Regions from separate parts of the Sedimentibacter sp. MB35-C1 genome, predicted to be linked through region 3. Evidence: riboswitches for the same ligand, from Rfam matches in the RefSeq annotation. Region 3 holds a riboswitch; each other region holds the start of a gene.
The links. A riboswitch is a leader RNA that binds a small molecule or an ion and turns the genes downstream of it on or off. The one in region 3 is predicted to bind glycine.

Region 1 (6,345 bases), 1.5 Mb from region 3:
TTATATCCTAAGTTAATATCAATATTAATGATATTTATTATAGAATAAAATTTTATGGAAACGCCACAACATAAGTATCTGGCAGATTAAAACCTGCCAGTACTTGTGCAATGGCAAATAATCTCAAAAAATTTATCGATTATCAACTCTTATTTTTCAAATACGGTTTGTTCTGTAACCTCAGTTTCCAAAGCTTTCAATGCTCTTGCAACCAAATCTCTTCTTATAGCTCTTTCTTCTTCAAGAGTAAGTGCCGGATTTCCAAGAGGATGAGGTATTGCTATAGTAGGTACTATTCTGTTAGCTCCTACTGTTAGTGATATAGGAACTACGGTACACATATGTACTACAGGAATTCCCGCTCTTTCTATTTCTTTTACCATCGTTGCGCCGCAACGTGTACAGGTGCCTCAGGTTGATGTTAATATAACTGCATCAACTCCGTCAGCTTTTAGTTCTTGAGCGTACTCAGCTGCAAATGCTTTTGCGTTTTTAACTGCCGTACCGTTACCAACTGTTGTATAGAAATATCTGTGAAGGCTGCCTATCTTACCTTCTTTTTCAAATTCTCTTAATATATCAACTGGCAACACTCTGTCTGGATCTTGATTAGCATAAACCGGGTCATATCCACCGTGTGCTGTAGCAAATGTTTCTTCGGTTAAGTCCATAACACCCTCAATATCATACTTACCGAATTTTGAAGCACTTGATGACTCAATATGGTCAGGATTTCCTTTTGGAACAATACCGCCTGATGTAACAAGTGCAACTTTGCATTTTGTTATATCTTTAACAGCCGGATTCGGTTCTACTCTGTCAAAGTCGGGCATAGGGAACTCTGTAACATATTCCTTGCCGCTAAGCTTATTAAGAAGCATTTTAACTGCTCTCTTGGATCCTCTTTCTTTATCGAAAAAGTTAACTCTTATACCGTTTGGCATGTAACCTTCTTCAATAGATGCACCTATTTTTTCTTTCTTAGCAAGTTTCAGTGCCAATGGTGCCATTTTCTTGACAGCATCTCTCATACCTGCAGCAGAATTCTTTGTTGAAACAATATACAGACTGTTTTTAAACATATCTGCACCTGGATTTTCTATATACATACCCGTTAGTACAGGGATTCCCAGTTCATCCTTTACAGCCTGAGCAATAGTTCCGCATGCAACTCCATATCTTCCTGCATTGAAAGCCGGCCCTGCTATAAACAAGTCTGGTTTGTATTTTTTTACCATTTCAATAATATTGTTCTTTGCTTCTTCAAGGTTTTCATTGAAGTATGAGTCTCCGCATACAACAGTTGCAACTATTTCTGCTTCATCTTTGAATGCTTGCTGGAAAGCTAATCCAGGTCCTACGATGCCTTCTCTTAATTCAGCAGGAATGTGAGCCATTTCTTCTCCGCCTATATTTGCAAAGAATTGATTTATATAATGAACAACTTTTAGCATTATTTTCTCCTCCTTCCTATCTCGCACTCAATTTGTTGAAGCCCATTTCATTTGTAGCTCCTGTTATTACCTGAAGCTCCGCAGTAATGCTTCCATCTTTATGTAAACTTCCGTCAAAACCTCCTGCAATAATATCAGCTACATCAGCATAGCCGATTACTTTATCCATAGCCGGGAGTTCTATTACTTCGTTTGCATTACCTCCTGTTACCACAGCATCAGCACTTGCATCTGCATCGGCAAGAGATTGTGATGAACCGTCTCTACCAGCATATTCATCCGTAATTATTACAGTCTTAATGCCTTTAGCTTCTATCTTTTTACAGTTCATTATCAAGTCTGTATCCGGATTACCGAAGCCTTCCTGAGATATTACAACGCCGTCAACTCCTAAAAGTTCAGCAAGTTTTGCACTCCAGTTTGATGATCTTTCCTTGTCAGCAAGGTATACATTTTCATTTGTTATTATTACTCCAACAAAATTCAATGTTTTCCCATGTTCTTCAAACAAATCGTGAATTACAGGATTATTTAAATGATGATATGTGGTGTTTTTATCACATGCAGAAACACAGTTTCCACTCACAATTGCACCGTCAAAAATTTCTGTAGGGTAAATCATTGTTGTCAATGATTGTTTAGCATCTACTCCGTAAACATATGTATCGTGCATCAATCCTTGACTCTGAAGCATTAATACATAAGCTACTCTAGGAAGTTCAGGATAAAGTTTTATTCCTTCAACTAAATTAGGAGTCTCAAAAGTATGTACTTCATCTGGTGTTAAAGTTCTAGCAAGTTCTCCTAAATATGCTGCTACTTTGTATCCTGCAAATCTAAGAGCTTTTTCATGTTCATGCTGTTTTAATCCATCAATAGGTTCGCATACCGCCACTAAATTGTTTAGTTTAGAAAAAGGAGTATACTCAGCGCCAGATCCATCCATATCTATGATACCTTCCTGGAATCCAACAATTTTTCCTGTAGTAACAACAGCAGCTCCCTTTAAAACATTTGTCTTGCCTGAGCCTACAGTCTCAACCTTATTGAGCATTCCAGGAAAAATTCCTCCGGCACCTTCAACTTTTACCCTCGGTTCAATAACATCTTTAACGGGCATAATTCTAATACTTTCGCCAGGTCTAGCCAATTCAATTTCCGCTGACTTAAAATTTTGTTCTTCTAGAATTAATGCTTTTACTTCATCTTTGTTCACATACAATGTTCCGTTTTCAACCTTAGAATGTTCAGCGAACTGAATATCCTTAATAAAAACATAGCCTAATTCTAATTTCAAAACACTCACCTCCATAATTATTCATGGTTATATATTTAACGCGCTTTCAAGCACTGTTAAATCAATTAATTTAAAATCATTTTCAATCTTTTCAGTTAGATTGATGAGCTTGTTCTTATTAAATCTGTCATATGTCACTATTGAATTTTCTATAATGTAAACAGAATCGTAATTCAACTCAGACTTATTATCTGCAATTATCACAGATTTATAAGGCGTTTCATTTGGTTTTAAACTGCTCGACAAAGGATGTGTTAAAAGCTCGTACCCTTCATGTATCTTGTCCCTTGTTTTGACCAATACATCTCTATAGCTTCCGACTATATAAATTACACTGTATGTATCCTTGTGCTTATTGTATACCCAATCATTATTCGTAATTATCATAGTTTCATCCTTAAAATGAAGATTTTTATTCTTGAAAATTATGTCATTATTATGTTGTAAAAGCCGAATAAAAAAGCAGAAAGCATAATAAATTCATTCTGCCTTCTGCTCTGTTACAAACCTGAGAGATTCCTCTTCTCTATATAAGAGTTGCTCCTTCGGTGCTTACGCTTTTCAGAGTTTTGTCAGTTTGCGGTCCTTTTGCCTGAGATCATCATAAAATATGGCTAATATTTTATTTATTCCTTCGGCGCTGTTAATAACATAACAGTCTCTCCCGCAAACGTCATTCAAATATTTATTTGTTTTAATTATATATAATAATTTTTAATAAATCAAGTACTATTTATAAATTTTTTTATTAGAATATGAAAACCTTTAATTCTTCTGAAATTAGGCGTTTGACTTAAATTAGTAAACAAGAAAAACGCATAAAGCTTATTAAATTTTTAACATTGTCTAAAGAATAACACTATGTATTTTTTATATCAAATCATATCATAAAATCCCAATTGCCTTAAGGCTTCGTACATTACAATATTTACAGAATTTGACAAATTCAACGATCTTGCATGTACATTATCTATCATCGGTATTTTTATTCTTGTATTAATATATTCCTCGTGTATATAATCCGGAAGGCCTTTTGTTTCTTTTCCAAACATAATGTAGCATTCATCCTCGTACACAACGTCTGTATAAAATCTGCTTTCCTTTGTAGTTGAAATAAAAACAGGTTTATTGCCTATTGATTCTTTAAACTCTTCAAAATTATCATAATAAGTAATATTTACAAGATCCCAATAATCAAGACCCGCCCTCTTTAAATATTTATCGCTTACTGAAAAACCAAGAGGTTTTATTAAATGAAGGTTAGAGCCGGTAGCTGCACATGTCCTTGCAATATTTCCTGTGTTCTGTGGTATTTCCGGTTCAAACAATACAATGTTTAATGCCATTTTTTTCTCCTGTTACATATATTTTTATCACGTCTTGCTATTTAGTTTTTTTGTTTCTTTATAAAAATTGCATAAGCCTTTCAAGCTGCAACTCTCACATTTCGGATTTTGAGCAATGCATAAGTTCCTTCCGTGGGTAATTAGCAGGTGGTGCATTAAATGCCACTTATACTTTGGAAGCTTTTTCATCATCTCATCAGATACTTTGTCAGGTGTAGAACCTGATGCCAGTCCTATTCGCCTTGTAAGTCTGAATACATGAGTGTCAACTGGAAAAGCAGGTATATTGAACGCTTCAACAAGCACCACCGACGCCGTCTTTCTTCCAACACCCGGCAAAGACATCAAATCTTCCATATTTTGAGGCACCTGACTATTATGCTTGTCCCTCAGTTCACGGCACATGTTATAGATACTTTTTGATTTATTTTTGTACAGGCCGATTTTCTTTATTTTTTCGGCTATTTCTTCTTGACTAAGCTTAAGAAAAGAATCTAAATCCGGATATTCCTTGTATAAATTTTCAGTCAATGCATTAACGCTTTTGTCAGTTGCCTGCGCGCTAAGCATTGTAGATACAAGCAGCTGAAACGGCGTTTTATAGTTCAATCCACAGCTTGCAAAAGGGTAGTCTTCTTTTAACAATTCATAAACCTTATCTGCTTTTGTCATCAGTTAACCTCCATATAACGGTTTATAATCTCTACTCTATTATCGTTATCTATAAAATCAATTATTTTTAAAAGCATGGACTCACATAAAGCCTTTTTATTAGAAACGACCGCAACGCCGATTACTGATCTGTTCCATAAATCATTATAATCAATTTCTGCAGCGGATGCGTTAAATCTTGATTTAATTCTTTCAATAATGCTCTTGATAACATGTCTTTTTTCCTTAAGAGAGTTAGCTTCGTAAATTATCAATTCTATTTCACATGTACCTACTATCATACCCCGCCTCCAGCTAATTTAATAAACTCCTCTCTAACTTTATCATTTTCATATTTAATAAAATTATGCAGTATATCCATTGATTTAGATCTGTCTAATTCAGTCAAAGTCCATGCAGCATATATTTTTATCATGTCAGATTCATTGTTCAACTCATCTCTGACAAGTTCAAACATAGATTTAAGTTTCAAATTGCCTATTGCTATCAATGCATTTCTCTTCCAGATGTTTTTTCCTCTCCAGCTTCCTGACATATTTTTATACCTTGACAAAAATTCTTTATTAGACATTTTCATTAATTCTTCTAAGTCAATTACTAGACTTCTATAATCATTGTCTGCTGATTTTTCTGAATTCTTCCTATTTTTAGGACATACAAGCTGGCACATGTCACAGCCGTATATTTGATTTCTCATATTTTTTCTGTATTCCAGAGGAATGTAATCCTTTGTCTGCGTAAGATATGAAACGCATTTTTTTGAGTTAATACCTCCATTTTTTTGCAAAGCTTTATTTGGACAGCTTTCAATGCATATGTTACATGCACCACAAATATTAATATTTTCTGCTACTCCGCCACTCAGTATCTCTAAATCTGTCAACAAGTATCCTATGTTTATAAACGATCCCAGTTTATCATTGATAAGAAGCATGTTTTTGCCATAGTTGCCAATTCCGGCATTTTTGCATATTTCTCTGTCTATCAGCGGAGATGTATCAACACAAATTTTATACTCAAAACTTATGTCCTTTTTTATTTCTTCAGCTATACTCTTCAATATGCTGCTTAATTTTTTATGGTAATCTTCGCCATACGAAACAACACTCAAAAGGCCCTTGTCTTTTACAACAGGCTTCTTATAGCCCTCAGCGTAAGGCACAGCAATAGCAACTATACTTTTGCAATTGGGCATAATATTTCTGACGTCAATTCTTTTATTTATATTTTGTTCTTCAAATTCACAACTATATCCTTTATTAAGCCTATCCGATAAAAGATCTGATAAGTAGCTGTAATTTAAAACAGACGTAAATCCTATTTCTTCTATTCCTAAAGAATTTGCAATTTCTATAATTCTTTGCTTCATATAATTATCCCTTTTCTGCCGGCTTCCCTTTTGTTCAAATTAACTGTTTTATTTTACATATTACATATTGATTATAACATATTTTTTATGTAAAAAAAGCCCCTCAGGGCTTTTTAACTCATTTATTTTGCAATTGCTTCAAGTATTGATTCCGCTATATTTGATGCATGATCTCCTATTCTCTCTAAATTCCCTATGATATCAAGG
Region 2 (6,345 bases), 1.4 Mb from region 3:
TTTATTATTGAAGCAAATAAAGGAGAACAAGAACCGCAGTCAACAATTTCAGAGGAAAAAGTAAAAGGACTTATTGCAGAAGCTCTGAAGAACTTCGCTTCAAATCTATTGGCAGAATAGGAGGGCATTTATATGTCTGAAAAACAAGTAAAACAAATAATAGGCAAAGTGTTCGATCAGCTGGCAGACACACTGATTAGCGGAGAATACGGACAGAAGCCGAAGGTAGCCGTTACTGCCATGGGAAGCGAACACGGTGAAGATAATATTTATTCAGCAGCAGTAAAAGCAGCAAAAAGCGGAATAGATACTACCGTAATCGGATCAAAAGAAGCAGAAGGTGTAAAAACAGCATTTGTAAATACAGAAGACGAAGCACATACAACCATGGAATCACTACTTAATTCCAAAGAAGTAGATGCAGCGGTAACGATGCATTATCCATTCCCCATAGGAGTTTCAACAGTAGGAAGAGTAGTAACTCCCGGAAAAGGAAAAGAGATGTTCATAGCAACAACAACAGGAACATCCTCAACCGATAAAGTGGAAGGTATGGTTAAAAATGCTATTTACGGCATAATAACAGCCAAAGCATGCGGGATAAAAAATCCTACAGTAGGTATATTAAATGTTGACGGAGCAAGACAAACAGAAATAGCACTTAAGAAACTTAAAGACCAAGGTTACGACATAAACTTCGCAGCATCACAAAGAGCAGACGGCGGTGCTGTTATGAGAGGAAATGACCTTCTAACAGGTTCTGCAGACGTCATGGTAATGGATTCGCTGACAGGAAATTTAATGATAAAAATCTTTTCTTCCTATACAACAGGCGGAAGCTACGAATCATTAGGATATGGCTACGGCCCCGGAATAGGAGAAAACTTTGATAAACTGATTCTTATTATTTCAAGAGCTTCAGGTTCGCCGCTGGTTGAAGGAGCAATCAAATTTGCTGCTGAGCTGGTTAAGGGAGGATGCCTTGAAATAGCTAAAAAGGAATTTGAAAAGGCTCACAAGGCCGGCCTGACAGAAATATTAAGCGGGCTTAAATCTTCTAAAAAGCCTGCCGAAGAAGAAATAAAGGCTCCGGAAAAACAAGTGGTAACTTCTCAGATTTCAGGTGTTGAAATAATGGACTTGGAAGATGCCGTTAAGCTTTTATGGAAAAACGGAATTTACGCTGAAAGCGGAATGGGATGTACCGGACCTATAATTTTAGTAAATGATGCAAATATTGATAAGGCAATTGAAATTCTTGCCGAAAATGAGTATATTGCTAAAGAAAAATCTGATTGTTGATACCTGTGGAAGGTTGTTGAAAAAGTTCGTCCTGCGCAAGGCATCGTAATGCAGACGGACTTTTTTAACATTATGGGCAGTGCTTCTTGCACCTGCCCATATTATTTGAAGAAAAGCACTGCATAGATAATTCTAATTTTTAAAGCTGTGTATCGGAGCAGGTATTTTACCTCCTCTTTCTATGAATTTATCGCTTGAAAATTTACTTACAGGCATTATTGGTGCTCTGCCCAGCAGACCTCCAAATTCTGCCGTATCGCCTAGGCTTTTTCCGTATACCGGAATTAATCTTACGGCTGTTGTTTTCTGATTAATAACACCTATGGCACATTCATCAGCCATTATTGCAGAAATTGTGCTTGCTTTTGTATCTCCCGGTATAGCAATCATATCTAATCCCACTGAACAAACACAAGTCATTGCTTCAAGTTTTTCAATGACCAAAGAACCTCTGTTAACTGCATTTATCATTCCTTCGTCCTCACTTACAGGTATAAAAGCGCCGCTCAAGCCTCCCACGTTTGAAGAAGCCATAATTCCTCCCTTTTTAACGGCATCATTTAGCAGTGCCAGGGCTGCAGTTGTACCGTGAGCTCCGCAGCTTTCAAGCCCTATTTCTTCCAGAATTCTTGCAACACTATCACCTATATCTGCAGTAGGAGCAAGAGATAAATCCATTATGCCAAATGGTATGTCCAATATTTGTGAAATTTCCTTTGCAACAACTTCTCCGGCTCTTGTAAGCTTAAAAGCTGTTTTCTTTATTGTCTCGCATACTGATGTGAAGTCCTGACCCCTTATTTGTTCAAGTGCGTTTTTAACGACTCCGGGGCCGCTTACGCCTACATTTATTGAAGCTTCAGGTTGTCCGGGCCCATGAAATGCTCCTGCCATAAAGGGATTGTCCTCAACAGCATTTGCGAATATAACCAATTTTGCACAACCAATGCTGTTGTTATCTCTTGTAAGATAAGCGGTATCTTTAACAATTTTGCCCATTAACTTTATTGCATCCATATTTATACCTGCTTTAGTTGAAGCTACGTTAATTGAAGAACAAACTTTTTCTGTTGAAGCCAAAGCTTCAGGAATTGAATTTATTAAGATTAAATCTCCCTTAGTAAACCCTTTTTGAACTAGAGCAGAGTATCCTCCTATGAAGTCAACTCCGGCTGTATCTGCAGCTTTGTCTAGAGTCTGTGCAAATTTTACATAGTCGGTGTCATTGCATGAACCTGCAATTAATGAAACGGGAGTTACGGAAATTCTTTTGTTTATAATGGGGATACCAAATTCTTTTTCGGTTTTTTCAGCTGTTTCAACAAAATGTTCAGATAATCGCGTTATTTTATCATATATTTTATTCCTGGATTTTTGACCATCTGTATCTGCACAGTCTAAAAGTGAAATTCCCATTGTAATAGTTCTAATGTCAAATTTTAATTTATCAACCATATTAATGGTTTCAAGTATATTTTTATAATTAATCATTTTGTCTCCTTATATTTCATACATTTTGTCAAAAATATCTTCTCGTTGTATTCTAATATTCATACATAATTCATCACCTTTTTTGTTAAGGTGCTGCTGCAGGTCAGCGAATCCTATGTTCATTTTATCTAAATCAACCAACATTATCATTGTAAAGTACTCTCTCATTACTGTCTGGTTAATGTCAAGAATATTTATGCTGCAATTTGATAAAAGAGTTGAAATGCCGGCAATTATGCCAGTTTTGTCTTTCCCTATTATTGTTATTATACCTTTCATTATGTCCTCCAAATATTTAGTTGTGGATGAAAGTCAGGGCATAACCGCTTCACACAAAATATTGGCTTCCTTTCTGCCGAAAATACAAAAAAGAGACTTGGAAGTCTCTTTCTTTTAACAACAAAAATAAAAATACCTAGTATTTTATATCTCTGTTCTTTTACCTGAGAGTTTCATTACATTACGTAACTTTCCCCTTCGGTGCTCAAGTGAGTCTCTCCAGAGTTATGTCCATTGACGGTTAATTTATAATCTTCCGCCAACTTCATCCAACATGTTTTATTAGACGTCAGTATACACTCATTATTTATAAAAATCAAGTAATATTTTAAATTTAATATAAATTAGTTTAGCATAATTAATAAATTTTTGGTATAATGATATACTGGAAGCAATAATAGGAATTCAAATTATAATGATGTACAATAATTATAATTGCTTAATGATATAATAAATATTGAAATTTTAATAAAACTTGGTATAATAGATATCAACAAGGAGTGATATTATGAAAATGGGTTTTGAACTAAACTTATCACAAACTCAAAAGCTTATAATGACGCCTGAATTGAGACAAGCTATTCAAATTCTGCAATTCAACAATGTTGAGTTAATGGAGTTTATATACAAGCAATTGGAGGTAAATCCTTTTCTTGAATCAGCTGACAGCAAAAATCAGGAATCTGGTTCAACAGAAAATACGGGTGATGAATCTAATTATGATAAAAACGATAGCAAAGATGAAATCGATTGGAAGGAAGTCACAGAGAGGTATGACGATTTAAGTTATAAGGCATATGAGAGAAATACCGATTCAGATGAAAGGCAATCATTTGAAAGCTACACTTCAAAAAAAATGTCTTTAAAAGATCATCTTATGGTGCAGCTTGGGGTTTCTGTAAAGACAAGCAAGGAAAAGAGAATAGGTGAATTTATAATAGAGTCTCTTGACAATAAAGGGTACTTGGGATGCTCCCTTCAGGATATAAGCTTGCTGCTGAATGAAGACGTCATAGAAATAGAAAGAATTTTAAGGTTGATACAAACTTTTGATCCGGTTGGAGTAGCGGCAAGAAACTTGAGCGAATGCCTTATGATACAGCTCAGAGAAAAAGGAATACAGGATAAGAATGCATATATTATAGCTGAAAATTATCTGGAGGAAATTGCATTAAACAAGGTGCAAAAGATTGCGAAGGATTTAAAAATAAGTGTTACGAGAGTTCAAGGCCTGTGTGACATAATCAAAATGCTTGAACCAAAGCCGTCCAGAGGATTCATTGTAGATTCGGATAATATAAGGTATATAGTTCCTGATGTTACTATAGAAAAAATAAATGATGAATATGTAATAATCGTAAATGACAATAATCTTCCTACGATCACTATAAGCAGCTACTATAAAAGCATGATTAACAATTTGGCCGACAAGGAAGCAAATAAATTTGTAAATGATAAGCTTAATTCATCAATGTGGCTTATTAAGAGCATTGAACAAAGAAGAATGACATTGTACAAGGTTACTGAATCAATACTAAAATTTCAGAGAAGATTTTTTGAAGAAGGCAAGACGGCATTGAAGCCTTTGGTGTTGAAAGACGTGGCTGACGATATTGGTGTGCATGAATCTACAGTAAGCAGAGCAACAAACGGAAAATATGTTCAGACGCCAAGAGGACTGTTTGAATTAAAATATTTCTTTGCAAGCAGTATTAGTGAAACCGGAGGCGATGGAATTTCATCAACAAGTGTTAAGACTCAAATACAAAATTTGATTAACGGAGAAAATTCTCAAAAACCCATGAGTGACCAAAAGATTGCAGAAATGTTAAGTGCCGAAGGTATAAAAATTTCAAGAAGAACTGTAGCGAAATACAGAGATGAGATGAGAATACCTTCATCTTCAATGAGAAGAAGGTTTTGATAAAGCATAAATCAGAACGTACAATTACGTACGCTCTTTTTTATTTTTTGCTGTACATAAATTATTTAGTGTGATATAATTTTAACTGTAGAACATATTTGAGCATACAAATCGTAATAGTATAACACATTTCTTTTTAACATTTCTTTTTTTATCAAATTAAAAATTCAAAAAATTTTAAATTAGTATTGCAATATAAGAGAAATATGGTAAAATGATGCTAGGGACACAAAGTGCATATATGGGACATATTATATCCCGGAGGGTGTATGGATATAAACAAAATACTTGAAATACAAAATAGAATAGTTCCTGAAACTTTTGATTTATTAATGAAGAGATATGAAATTCTTAAAATTATAAGCACTTTTCAGCCGATTGGCAGAAGAAACTTATCAGCAAAACTTGGAATTTCTGAAAGGATTATGCGTGCAGAAATTGATAAATTAAAGGAAATGGATTTGCTTGATATTCAGGCTGCCGGAGTAAGCTTGACCGGAATGGGCTTAAGCTTGCTTTCAGATATACATAATACATTTTATTATATTAAAAATTTGTCTGAAATAGAATTAAAACTTATGGAAAAGCTAAGACTTAAAAGAGTAGCGGTGGTTTCCGGAGATGCGGATAAGGACAGCTTTACATTTATTGACCTTGGTAAAAAAGCTGCTGAAATTGTAAAGGATCTAATAAGAAATGATACAGTTTTAGGAATATCAGGCGGAACCACAATGGCGTGCGTAGTCAATCAGATGAAGAGAAAAAAAGGAATTAGAAATCTTTTAGTTCTTCCTGCCAGAGGCGGATTAAGCGAGGAACTTGAGATACAGGCAAATACCATTGCTGCTAATTTAGCCGAAAAACTGGATGCTTCATACAAGCTTTTGCACATTCCGGATAATCTGGATGAAACAGAATTAGGCATATTAAAAAATAATAAGCTTATAAACGATGTTCTTGAAGACATTCAGCGAATAGACTTGTTGGTTTTCGGACTTGGTAATGCCAGAGATATGGCAATAAGAAGAAAATCAGACAAACGTGTTTTTAATATAATTGAGTCGGAGAGATTAACTGCAGAGGCTTTTGGATATTTTTTCGACAAAGACGGCAATGTAAAAATGCACACTAACTCTGTGGGAATAACCATGGATAACTTCAGGTCAATAAAAAACGCAGTAGGTGTTGCCGGCGGAAGCTCTAAGGCGGAAGCTATTTATTCAATTTCTAAATTTAATAATAATTTTATCCTTATTACAGATGAAGCAGCTGCAAAAAGGATATTAGAATTATAGATAAGAATAACTAAATTAATTATATTTATAATTGGAGGATAATATGGTAAAAGT
Region 3 (6,345 bases):
CCCATTGCTATTCCATACTCTTCAATACTCTTTAATGATTTAACTGTTTCTGCATTCTTATAAAAGGATTTTGTTGGTATACACCCACTGTTCAGGCATGTTCCACCAAGTCCGGTCTCTTCTATAACCGTCACCTTAGCTCCAAGCTGTGCGGCCTTTATAGCCGCTTCATAGCCTCCTGGGCCCGCACCGATAATAACCAAATCTCTATTCATTCTACACCTGCTTATTATAGCGAAGTACAGGCTTCCTTGCGGCTTGAGCTTCATTAAGCCTGGAAACTACTGTTGTATGCGGAGCATTTTTTACTACGTCCGGATCATTTTCTACTTCATCAGCAATCTGTATCATAGCCCCTATGAACTGATCCAATGTTTCCTTTGTTTCACATTCTGTTGGCTCTATCATCATTGCCTCAGAAACAATTAACGGAAAATAAACTGTAGGAGGATGGTATCCGAAATCCAGAAGCCTCTTAGCTATATCCAGAGTGGTTACACCGCGTTCTTTCTGTAAATCGCCTGACAACACACATTCATGCATACATTCTCTGTCAACAGGCAGGTAGTATCTTCCTTTGAGTTTTGATGCAATATAGTTTGCATTGAGCACTGCATTTTCAGCTACAGCCCTTAATCCTTCCGGACCTTGTCCCCTGATATAAGCATAGGCTTTCACATAAACTCCAAAATTTCCATAGAATGATCTTACCTTTCCTATAGACAGCGGTCTGTCATAATCGAAGACGTACTCATTTTCTTTCTTAGCAACAACTGGAACAGGCAGGAAAGCGCTAAGATGCTCCTTAACCCCTACCGGTCCAGATCCAGGTCCTCCTCCGCCATGAGGTGTACTGAATGTTTTGTGAATGTTGAAATGAACTACATCAAATCCCATATCTCCAGGTCTGGTAACGCCAAGAATTGCATTTGCATTCGCTCCGTCATAGTACATAAGCCCGCCTGCTTCATGCACTATCTCAGATATCTTCAATATATTTTCATCAAACAAACCAAGCGTATTAGGATTTGTCAGCATAAGCCCTGCCACTTTATCACTCATAACAGTTTTTAGGGATTCTAAATCAACTAAACCCTTATCATTTGACTTAACTTCAACTGTCTCAAACCCTGCAACTACTGCTGAAGCAGGATTTGTTCCATGGGCTGAATCAGGAATAATTATTATATTTCTTTTTTCGTCGCCTCTACTTCTGTGATATGCCTTTATTATCATAAGGCCCGTCAGCTCTCCGTGAGCTCCTGCCGCAGGCTGAAGAGTACATTTGTCCATTCCCGAAATTTCTGAAAGCATGCCATCAAGCTCGTATATCACCTGCATAGCTCCTTGTGAAATTTCTTCCGGCTGATATGGATGAATTTTTGAAAATCCGTCAAATCTTGCTACTACTTCGTCTACCTTTGGGTTATACTTCATTGTACAGCTTCCCAGAGGGTAGAACCCTGTATCTACACCGTGGTTTCTCTGCGAAAGTTGTGTGAAATGACGTACCGCATCAAGTTCACTTACCTCAGGCAGTTCAGGAGATTTTTCTCTTAAATATTCATTACCAATAAGTTCTTCCATTTCTAAAGAAGGAACATCACATTCAGGCAGAGAATATGCTTTTCGCCCTTCTCTGCTTAATTCAAATATCAAGGGTTGATGTTTTAGCATATTATTCTGCCGCCTTTCTAATAAAATTATCTATTTCACTTTTTGTACGTTTTTCTGTTACAGCCAAAAGCCAGCCGTCTTTTAGTTCTGGATAATCTTTTGCCAGTTCATAGCCTCCGATAATGTTGTATTTCAGTAGGTCTTTGTTAAGGCTTGCTACATCTTTCTCGCTCTTTACCGTAAATTCCTTAAAGAATGGCTTAGAAAATACGGAACTGAATTTTCCCGTTCCAATTAATTCATTATATGTATAATGCGCTTTCTGTACGCAAAGGTTGGCAACTTCCTTTAATCCTTCTTTTCCCATAAGCGTTAGGTAAATAGCGGCAGTCAAAGCATTTAATGATTGATTTGAGCAAATGTTAGAAGTCGCTTTTTCCCTTCTTATGTGCTGTTCTCTCGTCTGTAGTGTAAGAACGAAGCCTCTGTTCCCATCCTTATCAACAGTCTCTCCTACAATTCTGCCAGGCAATTTTCTCATAAGTTTTTTTGTAACTGCTATGAATCCTAGGTAAGGTCCGCCGAAGCTTAGTGGATTTCCCAGTGACTGTCCATCGCCTACAGCTATGTCAGCTCCCAATTCCCCAGGGCTTTTCAGCAATGCCAACGATATTGGATCAGCACTGGCTATTAGCAGGCTCTTATTTTCATGAGCTATATCTGCTATATCTTTTATATTTTCAATAATTCCAAAGAAGTTAGGGCTCTGAATAATTACAGCGGCCGTGTTTTCATTAATTTTATTTTTTAAATCATCCAAATCAATTTGTCCGTCTTTATATCCGACAGCAGTTACCGTAATATCTCTAAACTGCGCGTATGTCTTAAGCACTTTTATACTTTCAGGATGAGCATTTGATGCAATTATAACCTCGGATCTCTTCGTAGCTTCGCATGCCATGATTGCTGCCTCTGTCAATGCAGTAGCACCATCATACAACGAAGCATTTGCAACAGGAAGGCCTGTCAATTCGCTTATCAACGTCTGATATTCAAAAATGGCCTGCAGTGTCCCCTGACTTATTTCTGGCTGATATGGAGTATACGCTGTATAAAACTCCTGGCGTGAAATTAAGTGATCTATAACCGCCGGAATATAATGGTCGTAGGCACCTGCACCTAAAAAGCATGTATAGTCATCAAGATTACAGTTTTTATTTGCTAATAACTTCATCTTCTCTACAAGCTCCATTTCAGATACCGCCTCTGGAATATCCAAATTTGTTTTTAGCATTACCGACTGAGGAACTGACTTGAATAGAGACTCGATACTATCATATCCCATTTCTTTAAGCATCTGCTCTTGGTCATTATTAGTATTTCCTATATATCTTGTCATTCGTTCCTCCTTACTCGCATATTTTTTCGTAGTCTTCTGACGTAAGCAGAGATTGTGTTTCATCTGGATTGGACATTTCTATAACAGCAAACCATGCATCGTACGGTGATTCATTTATCTTTTCTGGGCTGTCTGCAAGCTCTTCATTGACTTCAACTATAGTGCCTGAAAGCGGAGCATAAACATCTGATGCAGCCTTTACTGATTCAAGAACTACAAATTGGTCTCCCTTTTCAACAGTTGCACCCACTTCAGGAAGTTCAGCGTACACCACTTCACCCAAATGATCCTGAGCATAATCTGTTATACCTATATAAGCCTTGCTTCCTTCTACTTTCACCCATTCATGTGATTCTACATATTTTAATTCCTTTAATAATTTCATAATGCCCTCCATTATTTTTATATTTTCATTATTTTTTATATTTTTTTGTATAAAATGGCTTTTTAATAACTTCAGCTTTTACATTTTTATTTCTTATGACAATCTCAATAGGTGTTTTTTCCTTTGCATATTCTGCATCTACTAATGCAAGACCTATATTTTTCTTCAAAGTAGGCGAATAGCTCCCTGTAGTTACATAGCCTATTTTTTTACCGTCTGAGTGCACTTCGTATCGATTCCTTGGAATTCCCCTTCCAAGCATTTCAAATCCCACAAGTTTCCTTTTTAATCCTGATGCCTTTTGCTCTGATAAGGTATTCCTTCCTATAAAATTATTCTTTGATAATTTTACGCAAAAACCCAGGCCAGCCTCCAGAGGCGTTACATCTTTATCTATTTCGTGACCGTATAAAGGAAGAGCCGCTTCAAATCTCAATGTATCTCTTGCTCCCAGTCCCACCGGAACTATTCCGTTTTCCTTTCCTGCCTCAAGAAGCATATCCCACATCTTAGGCCCTTCGGAAGAAGCGAAGTAAAGTTCAAACCCATCTTCTCCGGTATATCCTGTTCGTGATAACAAAGCACTTATTCCACCAACATTCACGTCGCTTTTAAAATGATAAAATTCTATTTCGTCTAAATTTTCATTTACAAGCTTCTGTAAAATCGCTTGTGCTTCAGGCCCTTGAAGAGCAAGCTGAGCATAATCAAGCGATACGTTTTTAATTTTTATATTCCCTAACGCATTATTATTCAACCACTCATAATCCTTTTCAGTGTTCGAAGCGTTAACAACAAGCAAATAATCAGTACTGCTGTATTTGTACACCAGCAAATCATCTACTACTCCACCATCTTCATAGCACATTGTTGTATATGCTATCTGATTATCCGCAAGAACAGAAATATCATTAGTAACAATCATTTGCAGATATTTTTCCGCATCTTCACCTTTGACTGTTATCTCTCCCATATGAGACACATCAAACAATCCCGCCTTACTTCTAACTGCCTCATGCTCCAAAATTATCCCCGAATATTCCACAGGAAGATTCCAACCGCCAAAGTCAATTATTTTACCCTTTAATTCTAAATGCTTTTCATATAATGGTGTCGTTTTCACTAAATCACTCCTTTTCAATTATTCATTTGACATATAATAATGCCTAAAATAAAAGACAGCGATAATAACCAATGTCATTACCTCTGTCTTAATCTTTGTTATTCAGAGAATTGTCCAAGCTTCATCCTTTTGCCTGAAAGTTTCATCGCACTCGACACGTGCGACTTGCTTCTTCGGCTCCCCCTTCGGGGTCTCTCCAAAGCTTTTCATACAATTATACTTGCGTATTTTTATTCTTACTGATAAACCTTTATTTGTTACTTTTAACCATATTATAAAACTTTAATTCCAAAGAGTCAACAGTTTTTGTATCGTGAAAAAAACTACTTTTAAGAGAGCTATTGTCCGCATATTTATGATAACTTTATATCAATATATACTTCTTGACTTTTATCTGCTAAACTATTATTATTTTATATATATCAATATATGGAGTGGAAAATGAATATTTTAATAACATATGCAGGCAATAACAGCACTACTTCAGAATGCGCGAAGTTACTGTCTGAAAAACTTCCTGGTTCTCATGTAGTAAATTTAACTAAAGAAAGCCCGGACATATCTGGCTATGATACCATTATAATAGGAAGTTGTATAAGATTTAACAACATACATTCTTCAGTAGTAAATTTTATCAGACATAACTTAGAAGTACTTATGAAAAAAAACACTGCCATATATTTGTGTTGCGGTTTCCCAGAAAAAGCTAATCAATACCTACTTCATAATTTCCCAAAGAAACTATTGAACAAATCCATATCAATCCAATGCTTCGGAGGAAAATTAAAAGTTAAGCCCCATAAATTGTTTGATCGATTAATTATTAAAACCGTTCAAAAAAATTTCAAATTAGAAAGCCGAAAATTTACAGAAATAGATTACGAAAGTATACAGACAATGGCAAGTGATATATTACAATCAAAAAAATAAGAATGGCATTTTTAAGTTGCCATTCTTATTTTTAGTGTTATCTAAAGTCATTATTGTTGTTATTGTTTCTGTTGTTATTGTTTCTGTTGTTATTGTTTTGATTATTATTATTTTGATTATTGTTTTGATTGTTATTTTCGCGGTTATCAAATCTATTGTTCTCACGATTGTTTAACCTGTTGTTGTTTTTGTTTTCAAATCTGTTGTTATTGTTTTTGTTATTATTTTTGTTTTCGAAATTATTGTTATTCTTGTTTTCAAATCTGTTGGTTTCATTCTTATTTTGGAAATTATTATTCATTCGCTTCATCTGCTCCCTTAAGTTTTGTTGGCTGTCTAATTTTGACTGTTCTTCCCAATTCAATAACAATGAATCGTTATTTGAATTTTTGCTATTATTGTTCGTAATGATCGATCACCTTCAATCAACATATTAAAGACAGTTATTACAATTTGCTGCCTCAAATATATTATTAACATTTGGCGATGAATTATTTATCCTTTTTATTGAATTCAAAGTATTTTTTTACAATAAATCTAACTGCAAAAATGATACATTGCAATTCCGGCAGCTATGGTTAAGTTTAGGGAGTCTATCCTGTCGGTATGCTTTATAAACACACTTGTACCTGCAGAAGAAAAGCTTGAATCCAGTCCTGTGGATTCATTTCCAAAAACAAGAGAAAACAGCTCGTTTTCATCATGCCTAACATCCTTTAGTGTCTTTGCTCCGTCCAACATAAATGTATAAATTCTTCTATTATTATACGCATCTTTATATTCATCAAAACTATCAAAATATTTAAAATTTATTCTGAACAGAGAACCCATCGAAGCTCTGACCACTTTTGGATCAAATATATCGACGCCGGGACTTATAACTGCCAGGTT

Region 1: linked by a shared signal. The riboswitch ahead of RBQ61_RS12200 (GrdX family protein) and the one ahead of gcvT (glycine cleavage system aminomethyltransferase GcvT) in region 3 are both predicted to bind glycine.
Region 2: linked by a shared signal. The riboswitch ahead of RBQ61_RS12155 (ACT domain-containing protein) and the one ahead of gcvT (glycine cleavage system aminomethyltransferase GcvT) in region 3 are both predicted to bind glycine.

The regions. Positions count from the first base shown of each region.
Region 1 is NZ_CP133188.1:2,548,097-2,554,441, forward strand. It holds gene grdB (glycine reductase complex selenoprotein B) at 150-1,454, opposite strand; gene RBQ61_RS12195 (glycine/sarcosine/betaine reductase component B subunit) at 1,471-2,751, opposite strand; gene RBQ61_RS12200 (GrdX family protein) at 2,779-3,138, opposite strand; glycine riboswitch at 3,322-3,428, opposite strand; gene trmL (tRNA (uridine(34)/cytosine(34)/5-carboxymethylaminomethyluridine(34)-2'-O)-methyltransferase TrmL) at 3,627-4,097, opposite strand; gene nth (endonuclease III) at 4,125-4,769, opposite strand; gene RBQ61_RS12215 (DUF503 domain-containing protein) at 4,769-5,050, opposite strand; gene queG (tRNA epoxyqueuosine(34) reductase QueG) at 5,047-6,138, opposite strand; gene RBQ61_RS12225 (Na/Pi cotransporter family protein) at 6,261-6,345, opposite strand, start outside.
Region 2 is NZ_CP133188.1:2,538,257-2,544,601, reverse strand. It holds gene grdC (glycine/sarcosine/betaine reductase complex component C subunit beta) at 1-120, shown strand, start outside; gene grdD (glycine/sarcosine/betaine reductase complex component C subunit alpha) at 133-1,302, shown strand; gene RBQ61_RS12160 (PFL family protein) at 1,435-2,793, opposite strand; gene RBQ61_RS12155 (ACT domain-containing protein) at 2,803-3,072, opposite strand; glycine riboswitch at 3,215-3,305, opposite strand; gene rpoN (RNA polymerase factor sigma-54) at 3,581-4,996, shown strand; gene RBQ61_RS12145 (sugar-binding transcriptional regulator) at 5,266-6,291, shown strand; gene gap (type I glyceraldehyde-3-phosphate dehydrogenase) at 6,335-6,345, shown strand, end outside.
Region 3 is NZ_CP133188.1:1,088,382-1,094,726, reverse strand. It holds gene lpdA (dihydrolipoyl dehydrogenase) at 1-215, opposite strand, end outside; gene gcvPB (aminomethyl-transferring glycine dehydrogenase subunit GcvPB) at 217-1,677, opposite strand; gene gcvPA (aminomethyl-transferring glycine dehydrogenase subunit GcvPA) at 1,679-3,016, opposite strand; gene gcvH (glycine cleavage system protein GcvH) at 3,027-3,401, opposite strand; gene gcvT (glycine cleavage system aminomethyltransferase GcvT) at 3,430-4,524, opposite strand; glycine riboswitch at 4,636-4,734, opposite strand; gene RBQ61_RS04995 (flavodoxin domain-containing protein) at 4,966-5,454, shown strand; gene RBQ61_RS04990 (hypothetical protein) at 5,492-5,755, opposite strand; gene RBQ61_RS04985 (TrmH family RNA methyltransferase) at 5,992-6,345, opposite strand, start outside.